DNA from 2 places in the Gordonia sp. UBA7860 genome. Region 1 is predicted to be linked to the other one. Evidence: predicted binding sites of a transcription regulator. Region 1 holds the regulator's gene; the other holds the start of a gene.
The links. Region 1 encodes LexA, which represses DNA repair genes until DNA is damaged. Its sites were predicted from a motif close to CGAACANNTGTTCG; they were not measured.

Region 1 (7,470 bases):
ATCTGGGCTCGATCCGCACGCCGTCGGCCTTCGACGAACTCGTCTCGGCGCTCCGGCCGCGCATCTCAGCGGCGGCGCCGGAGTACTTCGCACTCGCCGTCGAGGTCTTGCGCGAGGTGGCTCCCCTACGTGCCGAGATCGACCGCCATTCGGGTCAAACCGCATGCGACGACGTCGCCGAACAGTTCAACAACCTGGTCTTCGACGGATTCGTCCTGGCCACGGCACGCGAACACCTGCAGCACGTTCCGCGATACCTGACCGCCGCACGGCAGCGTCTCGAGCAACTCCCTGCCGCGGCCCTTCGCGACCGCGATGGAATGGCCGCCATCGACAGAGTCACCGAGCGGTGGAACCAGCGCCTGACACAGCTCCCCGAATCGCGCCGAGACGCCGTCAGCGAGGAAGCGCAGTGGATTGTCGAGGAACTTCGGGTCAGCCTCTTCGCCCAGAAGCTCGGGACCGCCTATCCCATTTCGGAGAAACGCGCGCTACGAGCTCTTGACCGACTCGGTTGACACCGGACGCGGTGGAGTCGTCGCTGAGTCGACGGCGGGCGGGGTGTCGAGGTCGTCTGCGCCTTCGTGGGAACCGGTGAGGTTGCCCTGGAGGTCGTCGATCTCGCGTTGAAAGTCTTCGAGCGAATCGAACGAGCGATAGACCGAGGCGAAACGTAGATATGCCACCTCGTCGAGGTCGCGCAGCGGGCCGAGAATGGCCAGACCGACCTCGTTGCTGGGGATCTCAGCCGAACCCGACGACCTGACAGCGTCTTCGACCTGCTGAGCCAACTGTGCGAGATCGTCTTCGTTCACGTGACGTCCCTGGCATGCGCGGCGCACCCCGCGCATCACCTTTTCTCTGCTGAACGGCTCGGTCACTCCGTTTCGCTTCACGACTGCCAAAACAGCACTCTCGACCGTGGAGAAACGTCGCCCACATTCGCTGCACGCGCGACGTCGGCGGATTGCCTGCCCCTCATCGGCGACACGCGAATCGACGACCTTGGTGTCTTCGTTCTTGCAAAACGGGCAGCGCATGTAGTCCTCGTGCGAATCTCGGGACGCAGCGGCTCCGTCGGTCTGGCGTGGTCCGATCGTCTGACGACCGGCGGAAGCGAAACCGCAGCGGTGACCGTGTCGGTTTCCGACTGGACCCTGTGACATCGAGAATACCGCCAGCGCTCAGCGGTACGCGGGTGTGACAAGCGGTTGGCCAACGCGCAGCCCGCTCGACGGCAGATCGTTGAGGTCGATGATCTCGTCGATGACGGTTTGACGCGGCATATCGGGCGCGACCCGCGCCGCGATCGAGCTCAGCGATTCGCCGGAACGCACATGGACCACCTGCGTAGAGGTCGAAGCCGGCATATTCGCCCGCTGGTAGTCGGCACCGATGGTCCCGACCACCCACACGGTCAGTGCCAAACCGATTCCCGCGAGCACCGCCAATATCGCAGCCCGTCGTCGACGGGCCGCCACCAGCTCGCCGACGCCACCGGCGCATCGCGTGCCTGCGGGACGCGTAGAGGTGCCGTGATCGAACGTGATCCGATGTCGACGCTGCGGCGAGACGTCTGCGCCGGCTGCCCGTCGGACCTCACTTGTTCGAACACGTCCCGCCACACGCAGCTCTTCGCTACGGACGGCATTCGACGGCGCGCGTCCACTGACCACCGTGGCGCGGTGAACCCGGGAACGAGGCGTTTGTGCAGGTCGAGGGGGTGCAGATCGGGCGGTCGGCGGTGTTGCCACGGATGCACTCGACGTGCTGGGAACCGAGCGGGTCACCGGGTTTGTCATCAGGCTGGTCATCGCTACCTCCAATGGTCGATCAAGCGTTCGATGAACTGATGTTCGAGTTCTACCAGAGGGGTCCGACAAAGTCCTGCGACACGTCGAACAAATGTTTGATGTTGTCCGTGGCCTCCGCTACTGTCGGCGCCAGACGATGGAAGAAAGACGCACCCACCCCGCTTCACAACAGCAGCCAGTTCACAACAGCAGCCGCTTCAAGATCAGGAAGGACGGAACCGATGACAGAGAAGTCACGACGCAGCCCGTCGTCGCCCAAGGGCAACGGTCGCAGCGTCGAAGGAAAGAAGAGCGAAGGCGGCGAGGAGGCACCGATCCATCCGGCCGTCGCCGAGGCCACACTCACCGGTCGCCAGCGTGACGTCCTCGATGTGATCCGAAAGTCGGTACGCGAGCGTGGATATCCGCCGAGCATTCGAGAGATCGGCGACGCCGTCGGCCTCACGTCCACCTCATCGGTCGCTCACCAGTTGCGCACCCTCGAGCGCAAGGGCCTGCTGAAACGGGACGCCAACCGTCCGCGAGCGGTCAACGTCTCCGAGGCTCCCGACGCACCGCACTCCGATGCCATCAACGGAGATCTCCCGACGCCCACGTTCGTTCCGGTACTCGGCCGTATCGCGGCGGGCGGTCCGATTCTCGCGGAGGAGGCGGTCGAAGACGTCTTCCCGCTCCCGCGTGAGCTCGTCGGTGAGGGCTCGTTGTTCCTGCTCCGCGTCGTCGGCGAATCGATGATCGACGCCGCGATCTGCGACGGCGACTGGGTCGTCGTACGTCAGCAGAACGTCGCCGACAACGGCGACATCGTCGCAGCGATGATCGACGGCGAGGCGACGGTGAAGACCTTCAAACGCAAAGACGGCCACGTCTGGCTGATGCCGCACAACCCGCTCTTCGATCCGATCCCCGGAGACGACGCCGCCATCCTCGGCAAGGTCGTGACGGTCATGCGTCGGGTGTGATGCACTGAACCTGGCCCCGCAGGTCACTGACCAGCGGGGCCTGTATCAGTGGTCGAGTTTTTCGGCAGCGGCACGTCGGGCGAGTGCCGGACTCGAGGTGGCAAGCGCGGCAGCTGCCGCGGTCCGGCACTGCTCCATGGTTACCGTCGACAGCTTCGCCCCGACTGCTGCTGTCGCGGCCGGAGCCGCCGACAGCGAGGTGACTCCCAGTCCGACGAGCACACACGCGAGCGACGGGTCGGCCGCGGCCTCACCACAGACGCCGACGGGCTTGCCCTGCTGGGCGCCGGCCGTCGCGACCTGAGAGATGAGTGCGAGCACCGCGGGTTGCCACGGGTCGGTCAGTTCGGCGAGTTCTGCCGACATCCGGTCGGCCGCCATCGTGTACTGCGTGAGGTCGTTGGTTCCGATCGACACGAAGTCGACCTCAGCCAGAATCGCCGGCGCCAGGATCGCCGCAGCCGGGATCTCGATCATCACTCCAGCCGTCAGACCACGCTGACGGACGAGATCGGCGAACTGTGCGGCCTCCGCGGCCGTGGCGATCATCGGTGCCATGACCCACGGCGTCGTACCGGATTCTTCTGCCGCGCGCGCGATCGCGTCGAGCTGAGTTCGCACGATTTCGGGGTGGTCATCGCCGATTCGGTTACCGCGTACGCCGAGTGCGGGGTTCGCCTCGTCCGGGTGCTCGATGAAGGCCAGCGGCTTGTCCGAACCGGCGTCGAGCGTTCTGATGACGACTTTCTGGCCCGCGAACGCTTCGAACACGTCGCGGTACAGACGCGTCTGTTCGTCGACATCGGGTTCATCTGCCCTGTCGAGAAATGCCAACTCGGTGCGGAACAGCCCGATCCCCTCGACCGGCGCATCGGCAGCGCGACGCGCCGACGCACCATCGGCGACATTCGCCAGGATGGCGACGTCGGTGCCGTCGGCAGTTCGGCCAGGACCACGCCACGCAGCGACAAGCGCTGCCTCCGCAACGCTGCGCTCGACGAGTTCGCGTGCCTCGGACTCCTCCGGCTCAACGGTGATCGACCCCGCACCGCCGTCGAGCAAAACCATTGTGCCGCTGGTGATCTCACTCAATCGCGCCACGGCGACCACGCACGGGATGCCCAATTGTCGCGCGATGATGGCGGTATGACTGGTCGGTCCGCCGAGACGCGTTGCCAGCCCGACGATCACCGCGGGATCGAGCCCGGCGGTATCCGCCGGAGCGAGGTCGTCCGCGAAGAGGATCGACGGTTGGCTCGGCGTCGGAATTCCCGGCTCCGGCCGACCGAGCAACTCGGCGACCACCCGGTCACGAACGTCGTTGAGGTCGGTGATCCGCTCTGCCATCAACCCGCCGAGTTTGGCGAACATCTCGGAGAACTGCGCCGTTGCGGCGACCGCGGCGGCAGGTGCCGGCACCCCCTTCGCGACACGGGACTTTGCCGCACCGATCCATCCCCGATCCTCGGCCAACCCGGCGGTCGCGGCGAGAACCTCGGCCGCAGCTCCCGACGCGTGCGATGCGCGATCACGCAGTCTGCCCGCGACGACTGCCGCGGCGGCGACGAGGCGTTCCGACTCCGCGTCGCGCTCGTCGTCGGCGATGACGCGATCGGTGCCGAGTGACGTCTCGTCGTACTCGACGCGCTTACCCGGCCACAACACCGGCCCGTAGGCAAACCCCGCGACGACGGGTGTTCCTGTCAACCCTCCCTGACCGTTCATGGTGACCCGATTCTCCGTTACCAGGTGATTCTCCATTGCGTCTGCTGCCTTCCGGGTCGATCGGCCGGGTGCGGTGATCTGTGAGGAATACCCGGCGTCGTGAATTTCTGTGATCAAAGTTACTCGCAACGCTTGACTTGTCAACACATACGGGCGTAAACACAGATATATCAACATTGAATCCCACACAGAACCAATCACGCGGTGATCCACAAAACACAGATCCACCAGCAGCCAGATCCACAGAACACAGACCCACAGATGGTTCGCCGAAAGGTTGGCCACACCACAGATCGGAGACGACAGGTGTACGCCGAAGAGCGACAGCGAGCAATAGCCGATCAGGTGCGCGCGCACGGTCGCGCATCCGTGACCGCTCTCGCCGACAGGTTCGACGTGACGAGCGAAACCGTGCGCCGCGACCTCGCGGTGCTCGAGCGCAGCGGTAGCGTGCAGCGCGTCCACGGCGGAGCCGTCAAGGCCGGGACGGTCGAGGTGGTCAACGAGCTCGGACTCGCCCAACGCGAGTCCTCGCAGACCGCAGAGAAGGCAGCGATCGCCCGAGCTGCGATCCGGTTTCTGCCCTCGGACGGTGGATCGGTCATCTTCGATGCCGGAACCACCACCTACCAGGCCGCCAAGCTGCTGCCCGCCGATCGCAGGCTCACGGTGATCTCGACGAGTCTCCAACTCGGGCAGGCCCTCACCGCACACGAACGGGCCACCCTGCTCATGGTCGGTGGTCGGGTCCGTGGGCTCACGCAGGCCGCAGTCGGAGCCGAGACCGTCGCAGCGCTCGGAAAGATGCGGGCATCTGTTGCCTTCCTCGGCACCAACGGGATCAGTGAGGGCCACGGCCTGTCCACCCCCGACGCCGAGGAGGCCTCGGTCAAGTCGGCCATCGTGGCTGCCGCGCAGCGCGTCGTGGTGCTGGCCGACTCGTCGAAGATGGGCCGCGAGGACTTCAGCTCGTTCGCTCCGCTCGACGAGGTGGACGTCCTGATCACCGACGACGGAATCGACCCCGAGTTCTCGGCGGCGCTCTCGGCACACGGCATCGAGGTCGTGATCGCATGATCCTCACAGTCACAGCCAACCCGAGTCTCGACCGCACCCTGGAGATCGCAGGACCGTTGATGCGGGGCGAGGTGCAACGCAGTACCTCCACCCGGGTCGAGCCGGGCGGCAAGGGCGTCAACGTGTCCCGCGTCGTCGCGGAAGCCGGCATCCCCACCGTCGCGGTACTGCCCGCCCACGCCGACGACCCGTTGCTCACGGCGCTCGACGCCGTCGCACTGCCGTACCGCACGGTCGACATCGACGGTCAGATCCGAACCAACATCACGGTGGCCGAGAACGACGGGACGACCACGAAGATCAATGCGCCCGGTCACACCCTCACGCCTTCCGAACTCGACGAACTGACAGCGCTCGTACTCCGGGGCGCCGAGGACGCGTCGTGGGTGGCACTGTGTGGCTCGCTTCCGCCGGGAGTTCCCGACAACTGGTATCGCCGCATCTCCGACCGCCTCGTCGACAGCGGACGCCGCGTGGCGATCGACACGTCGGGCGCACCCCTGGGCGCGGCGATGTCGGGGCCCGTCGACCTGATCAAACCCAACGACGAAGAACTCGCCGAGGTCAGTGGCATCGACCCTGCCGAACTGACCGCTGCCATCGCCTCGCGCGACTACCTGCCGGTCGTGGCGGCATCGCGCACGCTGATCGCCACCACGCAGGGAGCGGTACTCGCGACCCTCGGTGCGGCGGGTGCGGTACTCACGACGGCTGAGGGTAGTTGGCTGGCCACTCCGCCGCCGATCGTGCCGCGCAGCACCGTCGGAGCAGGTGATGCGTCGCTGGCCGGATACCTCATCGCGTACACGGCAGGCGCCTCCGAACCCGATCGTCTGCGCACTGCAGTCGCCTACGGCTCGGCGGCCGCCGGACTGGCAGGGACGCAGCCACCCCTTCCGGCACAGGTCGACGTCGACTCGGTCGATGTCGTCGAACTCTCAGGAGCCGCCCCGATCACGTGACCCCACAGCCTCCAGTTCCTGTACGCGAATCGCCACCAAGCTCACCGACCACAACCGGAACACTCGCTCTCCGGATTACACAGAAATCGAAGGAAGACCCATGTCCGACAACATCATCACCGCAGCGACGGTGCATCTCGATGTCGATGCAGGCAGTGATCCCGCCGCCGTCATCACCTATCTCGCCGAGAATCTCGGCGAGGCGGGGCGAACGACCGATCCGTCCGAACTGAGCCGCGCCGCACTGGCCCGCGAGGCGAAGTCGGCAACCGGTCTGCCCGGTGGGATCGCGATTCCTCACGCACGCGCCGCGTCGGTCACCACCGCCAGCCTTGCCTTTGCGCGGCTGTCGAACAAGGTCGACTTCGGCGCACCCGACGGCCCGGCCGACCTGGTGTTCCTCATCGCGGCACCCGAAGGCGCTGCCGCCGACCACATGAAGCTGCTGAGCTCGCTCGCGCGAGCACTCGTGCGTCCCGACTTCGTCGCCGCCCTCCGCGAGGCGCCGAGCGACGAACGCGTCGTCGAACTCGTGGATGAAGCCATCAACCCTGCCCCGGCAGGCTCTCCGTCGACAACCGCCACGCCTGCGGCTGGCGCAGCCACCACTGCCGCGGTCCCGGCAGCAGGCACGAAGACCGCGGAAACCGCGAAGACACTGGGGGGTTCCGATTCGCAGAAGCGCCCCTCGATCGTCGCGATCACCGCATGCCCGACCGGGATCGCACACACCTACATGGCCGCCGACGCACTGAAGTACGCCGCGGAGCGTGCGGGTGTCGACTTCCATGTCGAGCCGCAGGGCTCGTCGGGCACCACGCCGTTCACCCCCGACGTCATCGCAGGCGCCGACGCCGTCATCTTCGCCACCGACGTCGGTGTGAAAGGCAAGAGTCGCTTCAGCGGAAAGCCGGTCATCGAGTCCGGGGT
Region 2 (7,470 bases), on a different contig from region 1:
GCGGCGAACAATCCACTGAAACCGCCGGTTACCTCGACGATTGCGGCGCCGACCAGAGGTCCGAGTGCCTGCGGGACGGCCATCGCGATGTTCATGATTCCCAGGTCCTGACCGTTGTGCTCGGCGTCGGGGAGAACCTGTGTTGCCAGCGCTTGGTCGACACCGAGGAACGCGCCGAAACCAGCGCCGAGCAGTGCGGCCGCGACCATCGTCATCGGGAGGTCGGCGACGACTGCGATGCAGACAGCCGCGGCACCCTGCGACACGCCTGCGGCGAGGACGAACGGCTTTCGTCTCCCGACAATGTCGCTCAGCTTGCCCGACACCAGCGCACTGATGACGACGAACACCATGTAGACCGCTGTCACCAGCAGGATGTCGTTGTCGGCGTCGGTGGAGTGGATGCCGAACTTCAGAAAGAAGAAGAGCAGCGAAGTACCAAGGGCGTTACCAAGATTCACCAACACGCGGCCGAGTAGCGTCCACCCGAAATCGGGGTGCTCGCGTGGCGAGACCCACAGCTCGGATACGACGGCGCGGAAACTGATCCTGCCTTTGTCATGACGCGGGATGGGCGGATCGTCGAGGTACATCACGAACGGTGCGACGCAGGCGATCAGTACGACCGCGAAAAGCGCGTACGACGGGAGGAAGCCGAGCCCGAACGCCGACACCAGCGCGATACCGATGATCACGCCGATCGCCTGCGGGGCCGACACCCAACTCGATACGACGCCGCGTTGGAAGACGGGAACCTGGTCGCTGATCAGAGCGGTCAGGGCCGCCGACACGGCGCTGAAGCCGGTCAGCGCCGCGCACCACCCGACGGTTATCGCAATGATGTTGTCGGAGAAGCCAAGTCCGATGAGCCCCGCTGCGAACAACGCGGTGCCGCCGATGATCCACGGTCGACGTCGTCCGTAGCGGCTCGTCGTGCGATCTGATAGGGAACCCGTGAGTGGGAATGCGACGAGCGCGAACACCGCGGAGATACCCGATACCACACCGAATGTGAGAACGCTTCGCTGCCAATTGCTTTCGTCGACGTTGGTGCCGATATCGAGCCAGTCGTTGATCTGGTTGGGAAGAGTGAGCTGGAATGGCGCGAGTTGCGCGAGCCAGATGCCGAGCCAGGAGAGTCCGAAGAGGCCGACCCACTTCGACGATACGCGTTGCCACGGGGTCGTCGGACTGTGGTGGGCGTCGTGATCGAGAGTCACCGTGCGTCGGTCTCCGGTGCTGTGGGTGCTTCCGGTGCTTCCGGTGCTGCATGTGTGTCCGGTTCCGACTGTGCTTCCGGTGCCGCCGCGGAGCCCGCTGTCGGTGCGGCGAGCGTGACGATCGCGGTGGCGAGTACGTCGATATTGCGGCGCGCAGCCTCGGTGTCGCGGTCGGTCAGCCACGACAGCGTCAGGCCGTCGATCGCGGAGGTCACCAGATGGGCGACCTGCGTCAGCGGTAGCTCCCACGTGATCGACATGCGGTCGGCCAGGTAGCTCAGTGCGTCGGCGACGGCGCTGCGGTATGTCTGCCACTGCTTGTTGACGGCTGCGCGATCGTGGCGGATCGCGTGTGTCGCCACCTCGAGGAGCGCGAGCTCACGCGCTGGGTCCTCTTCGAGCATGCGCAGGTAGCCGAGCATGGCTTCGCTGAGCACCTCGTGGAGGCTCGCGTCGTCGGCGACCATGTCGGCAGACAACACCGCGGTGAGGCGCTCCTGCTCGGTGATGTGCGTGATGACCTCGGTGATCAGCGCATCGCGGGACGAGAAGATGTAGAAGAGCGCGCCCTGAGGCATTCCTGCCTCGCCGACGATCGCCCTGGTCGTCGCAGCGGCAAGCCCATCTCGTGCGATGACGCGGACTGCGGCATCGACCAGCGCTTGCCGCCGGTCCTCGAAAGTCATTCGGCGCAACGAATCCCCCTGGTCATCTGTCGGTGCGAGTTGACCATACGATCAACTGTCGACAAATGTGCGGGATTCGCTCGAAATCCGCAACAGGAGCGCGGCGATTTAACCGCGCCGCAATCGGCGCCGCCGTCAGACGGGTTCGAGTTCGCCGACGGTGATCAGGCTGCCGTCGTGCAGCATGCGCACGATCTCGTCGGCGACGTCCTCCGGGTAGGTGTAGTCGTCGATGCGTCGCGGGTCTGCCGGCGGTGGAGTTGGGGATTCTGGTACCGCGACTGGCGGCGTCAGCTCGGCTCGCCATCGCTCGAGTTTCTCGTCGATGATCGCGTCGAGATCGTGGATGTTGTTGGTGCGCAGTGTGTTTTCTTTGTCCGGAAACGCCGGGTCGGGGTTTGATCGCCAACCGTATCTCCCGCGATCGGGGCCGTCGGGGATCTTCTCTGTGGTGAACTGCCCGGGGCCGTCGCCGACCGCGCGGTTGTGGGGTCCGCAGGCCGGTGCGAGCTCGTCGATGTCGGTGCGTCCGCCCTTTGCCCAATCCTGTTCGGCGTGATGGATTTCGGAGTGACTGAAGGGGCGGGGGCAGTCGGGCATGGAGCATCCGCCGTACTGCGCGAACAGCATGAACCGCTGCGAGTCGTTCGCGAGGCGGTTGGCTGTGCCGAAGTAGAGAGGCGCGCCGGTGTGCTCGGAGAACACGGCCAGGTGCATGACCGATTGTGCGGCCAACCGGATCAAGTCGGGCATCGGGATGTCGGCGCCGGTAGTGGTCTGTCCGAAGCCCGCGTACTCACGGAGCTGCGTGTCGGAGATGCGTACGACGAGGTGTGGCGGAAGTCCGCGATGACTGGCGCCGAGCAGTCCGCCGTCGAGGACTGCCCTGAGAATTGCGGAGAGCGCGTCGTGGTTGCGCTGCGACTGGGTGCGAGTGTCGCGGGCCGCTGCCTCCTTGAGCGCGTCCGCATCGGCGAACTCGTTGCTGCCGGTGGGAGAGGCCTCGTCGTCAGGATTGTTCATTCCGGGTGCCGCCCACGCTGCGAGTGCTGTATCGAGCATCGCGCGGGTCGTGGGATCGAGGGTGCCGAGAATTCGTGACATCGACTGTGTGTCTTGATTATCGATGGTGAGGCGGCGCTGACGCTTGCGGTCGTTGTCGTCGGTGATCGTGCCGTCCGGGTCGAGGTAGGCGAGCAGACGATTGCCTGCGGCGAGAATCTGGCGCGGCGCGAGATTCTGTGCGAACCCGGCAACTTCGGCTTCGGCGCGGGTCAGCTGTTCCGCATCGATGCCCTGCGGGAGCTTGTTCAGAACAGTGAGTGCTGCGGTGAGGTGATCGGCACCGAGTGCGCCGCTGCGCAAGGCGTCGGCGAGCAGAGGGTAGGTAGGGGGCATCGTGTCGCCGGTGATCGTGAAGGTCTCTTCGAGGGCCAGGATCTGCCCTCTGCGCTTGGTTGCGTCGTGTAGGCGCAGCGGGCCCATCATGAAGTCGGACAACGAGTGTTTGCCGACAGCACGATAGGCCGCACGATTGGACACATCCATGATTCGACTGTTGCCGATCGAGATCATTCTGCGCACCGCGCGCTCGTGCTCGATCGCCGTGGCCGCCACCTCGGCTTCCGTTGCGCCACTGGTATCGACGACGTCGAGCTGGTCGAGCAATGCATGCAATTGTTCATACAGCGCAACAGGATTCGACGCATCATCGTCGCCCGTTGGTTGCCCCTCGTGGATGTCTGAAGTCTCGTTCCCCATGCCGCCCGTCTCCGGTATCGAACTTATGTTCTACATCCAACCTACCCGTCAAATCGGACATGTCAAGGAGAATCTGTCTGGCTGTTGAGCACACTTCCCGGGCCGGCTCGTCGACGCCATCCTTGACGCGGGGCCTTCCCGCCGCGAGGGTGGAGCGCATGGTCACAGTCGACGACACCGCAGCCGCCCGCGCCAGGTTGGCGTACGAAACTCTCGAGCCGTTCCACGTCCTCGCCTACTTCAACCCGGGACTCACTGCGGCACAGGACGATCTGGGCCTCGACGCGCACGCCTTCTATGTCGGAGCACGCGGCGCGCCGCTGGGCGACTGCGCAGCCCCGGTCGTTGTCTCGTCGTTCTACAACTTCGCGCCCGAGCTGATCACCAACGCATGGGAGTCGGCGCGCAAGGCCGGTCTCGACAAGGTTGCCGCGCGTCGAGAGCAGATGCTCGACGCACAGTTCCGCGACATACTGGGCGAGCGGGTCGTCGAACCTGAAATGGCTTCTCTCGCTGAGCGTTACCACGACATCGCGTCGAGCCTCCCGACGGGAGGCAGGTCGCTTGCCGCGGCGTGGGCGGCGCTGACGCCACCGGATTCTCCCCACCTCGCACTCTGGCACACGCTATCGGTGCTGCGAGAGTGGCGGGGAGACAACCACATTGCGGTCCTCGTCCAGAACGGTCTCGACGGAATCGACGCTGCGACCTTCCACGAGGCAGGGCTGCCCGACCCGACGATTCGACGTCGAGCATTGGGTCGACGACTTGCTCAGCTGACCCGCGGCTGGTCGGACGAGGCGTGGGAGGCTTCGGTCGACAGGCTCGTCGAGCGTGGGCTCGCCACCAGAGTCGACGACGGTCACGAGTTGACCCCGGCCGGTCTCGATCTCTACCGCGCGATCGAAGCCGAGACGGACGCCATCACCGGATCGGCATGGGCGAGTGAGGATGTAAACAAACTACTCGAGCGTTCCCGGCCGTATGTGAAGGCCGTGATCGACGCGGGCGTGCTTCCGGGGACCAAGAAGAAGTAGTACCCCGCAGGCGCTGTGTCCGGTTAGTGCGATAGGCCTGACGCGAGCGGTTGTGCCCAAACGCCCCCGCCGACGAGCGGGGCGGAGTAGACGTTGGGCATGGACGATCTCGAGCAAGTGAAGGCGCTCAAGTACCGCTACCTGCGGGCACTCGACACCAAGGACTGGGATACATTCGCCGCGACGCTCACCGAGGACGTCACCGGCGACTATGGCGAGAAGCTGTCCTTCGGTGACAGAGATGAACTAGTCGGATACATGCGCGGCTCCGTCGGACCGGGTGTCATCACCGAGCATCGCGTCGATCATCCCGAGATCGTCGTCGACGGCGATTCCGCGACCGGTCGGTGGTACCTGCAGGATCGCGTCATCGTGCCGGAGTTCTCCTTCATGATGATCGGAGCGGCGTTCTATGCGGATACCTACCGCCGAACCGACGACGGCTGGCGTATCTGCGCGACCGGCTACGACCGGACGTACGAGGCGACGATCGATCTGAAGGACATACCGAGCTTTTCCGTCACAGTTGGCCAGGCGATCACCCTCGCCGCCTCGTCGTGAGTTCGAGGACCGGTGATGTCACGCCTCTTCGCGGATAGGGCCGACGCCGGCCGAGCATTGGCCGGCCGTATCAGCGAGACCGGCGGGATCGTACCGAGTTCGTCTGCAGAGCAACCACTTCCGCTGATCGTCGGCCTCGCGCGGGGTGGTGTGCCCGTCGGTCGTGAGGTCGCCGAGGCATTCAACCTGCCGCTCGAGGTGCTGGTTGTGCGCAAACTCGGCGCTCCCGGACAGCCGGAGTACGCGATGGGTGCGCTGGCGGCGGGGCAGGTGTTCGTGGCCGACGACGTGCCGCGGCGACTAGGGGTGTCAGATCGGCAATTGCACGAGATCGTGCTGCGTGAAGACGCGCTGCGCGTCGAGCGAGAGACGAGATATCGCCAAGAACGGCAACCGTATTCGTTCGACGGAAGGTTTGTCGTCCTGGTTGACGACGGGATCGCGACGGGTGCCACGATGGCGGTTGCCGCGCGTGCCGTTCGGGTGGCGGGCGCCGCCGGCGTCATGATCGCCGTGCCGACTGCTCCGCGAGACGCTCTGCGCAGATTCGCAGGCGATCCCGACATCGACCGGGTGGTGGCCGTCGATGTTCCCGAACCCTTTCGTGCCGTGGGCCTTTCGTACGGCGAGTTCGGCCAGGTCGCCGACGATGACGTGGTGAGCTGTCTTCGTGACAGATGATGCGGGACCGCAGCTAGGGACGCTCTACCGTCACGCGGCTGGCCGCGTACGCACCTGTGCAACGAAGACGGCGAGGCCGAAAGCCTCGAGGAGCACCGCTCCCCACAGTGCCGGGCCGATCGTCTGGGCAACGCCCGCACCGCAGAGTGCGCCAATAAGGAAAGCGAGCACGACGATAGCTGTGGCGACAGCGGCCCGAACCTGCGCCGACGACCTTCCGCGTGCGAGGTCGGCTGCCGCCGCGACGAACCGCATCAGGTTGCCCGTCGTCGCGATACTCACGAACGAGATTCCGCCCGCAGTGCGGAACAATTCGAGCCGCACCCCTCCCACGAACGACAAGGGGATCACGAACAGTGCGGCAGGCGCGGTCGACGGCAGGCATGCCAGCACGGTGAAGACGACGAGTTGGAGGACGAGCACCGAGCCGAGAGCGCGCGCCGGGAGCGTCGGGACCAGTGTGCGAAGCACTTGGGCGGCAACAAGGCCCGCGAGGTAGGCCAGCAACGGCCAGGCGAACTTGGCCCATTCGTCGCCCTTGACCAACCCGACCGCCAGAAACACGACGTTGCCGGTTTGTGCGAATCCGAACACCTGGTGCCGCAGATAGAGGAAGGCGTCGACGTACCCACCGACGACGGTCATCAGCACAGCACTGATGATCCCAACCTCGCCGTGGGTCGGGCGAAGGACTCCGCCGGTTAGTGCCGACATCCGCACCCTCCTTCGTCCTGCCCTGATCTACGAAGGCAGACATTACTGAGGCTCCTTGGCGTCGGCCAGGTGAACGTCGCTGGCAGTATGGGTCAATGTCCCGTCGTGCCCGCCACGTAGCGATGCCTCGCCAGGTCTGGCTGGCGGTGCACGTCGTTGCGACCGTGGCGATTCCGTGGGCGTTGGCCGTCTTCTACTGGACGTCGGGAGATCGGCGCACCATCGAGGGCTCTGGCCGTGTGGCAGCAGACTTTCATACGGCCGCGGCCCTCGCTGCGGGGGCACTGCTCACGAGTACCGTTCTGCTACGAATCCGTGGTCGGACGGCTACGGCGACGGTGCCCTTTGCGATTCTCTGGATGCTTGCGCTCGCGTATTCGGTGAACGGCATCCGTGCGTTCAGGGGTAAGGAGTTCGCGGACTACTGCGGCAACGTCGAGTTATGCATTCCAGACTTCGACCTGTTCGCCGGTGCAGTCCCGATGGCGGTCGCGGTGTCCCTGAGCGCGGTCGGGTCGGTCGTCATCGACCGAAAGCGGTGCTCCGCCCGTCGTGATGCCGGCGGTGCCCGCCCTCGCGCTGATCACCCTCGTACCGATTGAGTCCTGAATCGCAACGGCTGAACCTACACGCCGTCGCGAGCCGCGCCCTCGTCGCTCAGCTCCTTCGGAGTGTCGGGGACCGTCACTGCCGCGCGTTGCGCCCGCATCAAGCCGACGAAACGCAGTCCGACGGTCAGCCCGAAGAATCCAAGGGTCCACATCGCCACGTTGCCCACCGACCGGTTGACCGGGTTGAGGAAAACCTGAA

Region 2: a site for LexA is predicted at 3,686-3,699, ahead of B3T59_RS01370 (DUF222 domain-containing protein). Genes of this name have one in related genera too.

What each region holds. Positions count from the first base shown of each region.
Region 1 covers NZ_DLSO01000165.1:178-7,647, forward strand. Annotated here, with positions in the region: partial or broken gene B3T59_RS20295 (DUF3418 domain-containing protein) at 1-518, shown strand, start outside; gene nrdR (transcriptional regulator NrdR) at 492-1,040, opposite strand; gene B3T59_RS20305 (LysM peptidoglycan-binding domain-containing protein) at 1,185-1,625, opposite strand; gene lexA (transcriptional repressor LexA) at 2,036-2,776, shown strand; gene ptsP (phosphoenolpyruvate--protein phosphotransferase) at 2,822-4,537, opposite strand; gene B3T59_RS20320 (DeoR/GlpR family DNA-binding transcription regulator) at 4,808-5,578, shown strand; gene B3T59_RS20325 (1-phosphofructokinase family hexose kinase) at 5,575-6,540, shown strand; gene B3T59_RS20330 (PTS fructose transporter subunit IIABC) at 6,641-7,470, shown strand, end outside.
Region 2 covers NZ_DLSO01000010.1:17,597-25,066, reverse strand. Annotated here, with positions in the region: gene B3T59_RS01380 (MFS transporter) at 1-1,220, opposite strand, end outside; gene B3T59_RS01375 (TetR/AcrR family transcriptional regulator) at 1,217-1,906, opposite strand; gene B3T59_RS01370 (DUF222 domain-containing protein) at 2,042-3,667, opposite strand; gene B3T59_RS01365 (SCO6745 family protein) at 3,826-4,704, shown strand; gene B3T59_RS01360 (nuclear transport factor 2 family protein) at 4,804-5,265, shown strand; gene B3T59_RS01355 (phosphoribosyltransferase) at 5,281-5,946, shown strand; gene B3T59_RS01350 (YoaK family protein) at 5,977-6,660, opposite strand; gene B3T59_RS01345 (hypothetical protein) at 6,756-7,262, shown strand; gene B3T59_RS01340 (hypothetical protein) at 7,286-7,470, opposite strand, start outside.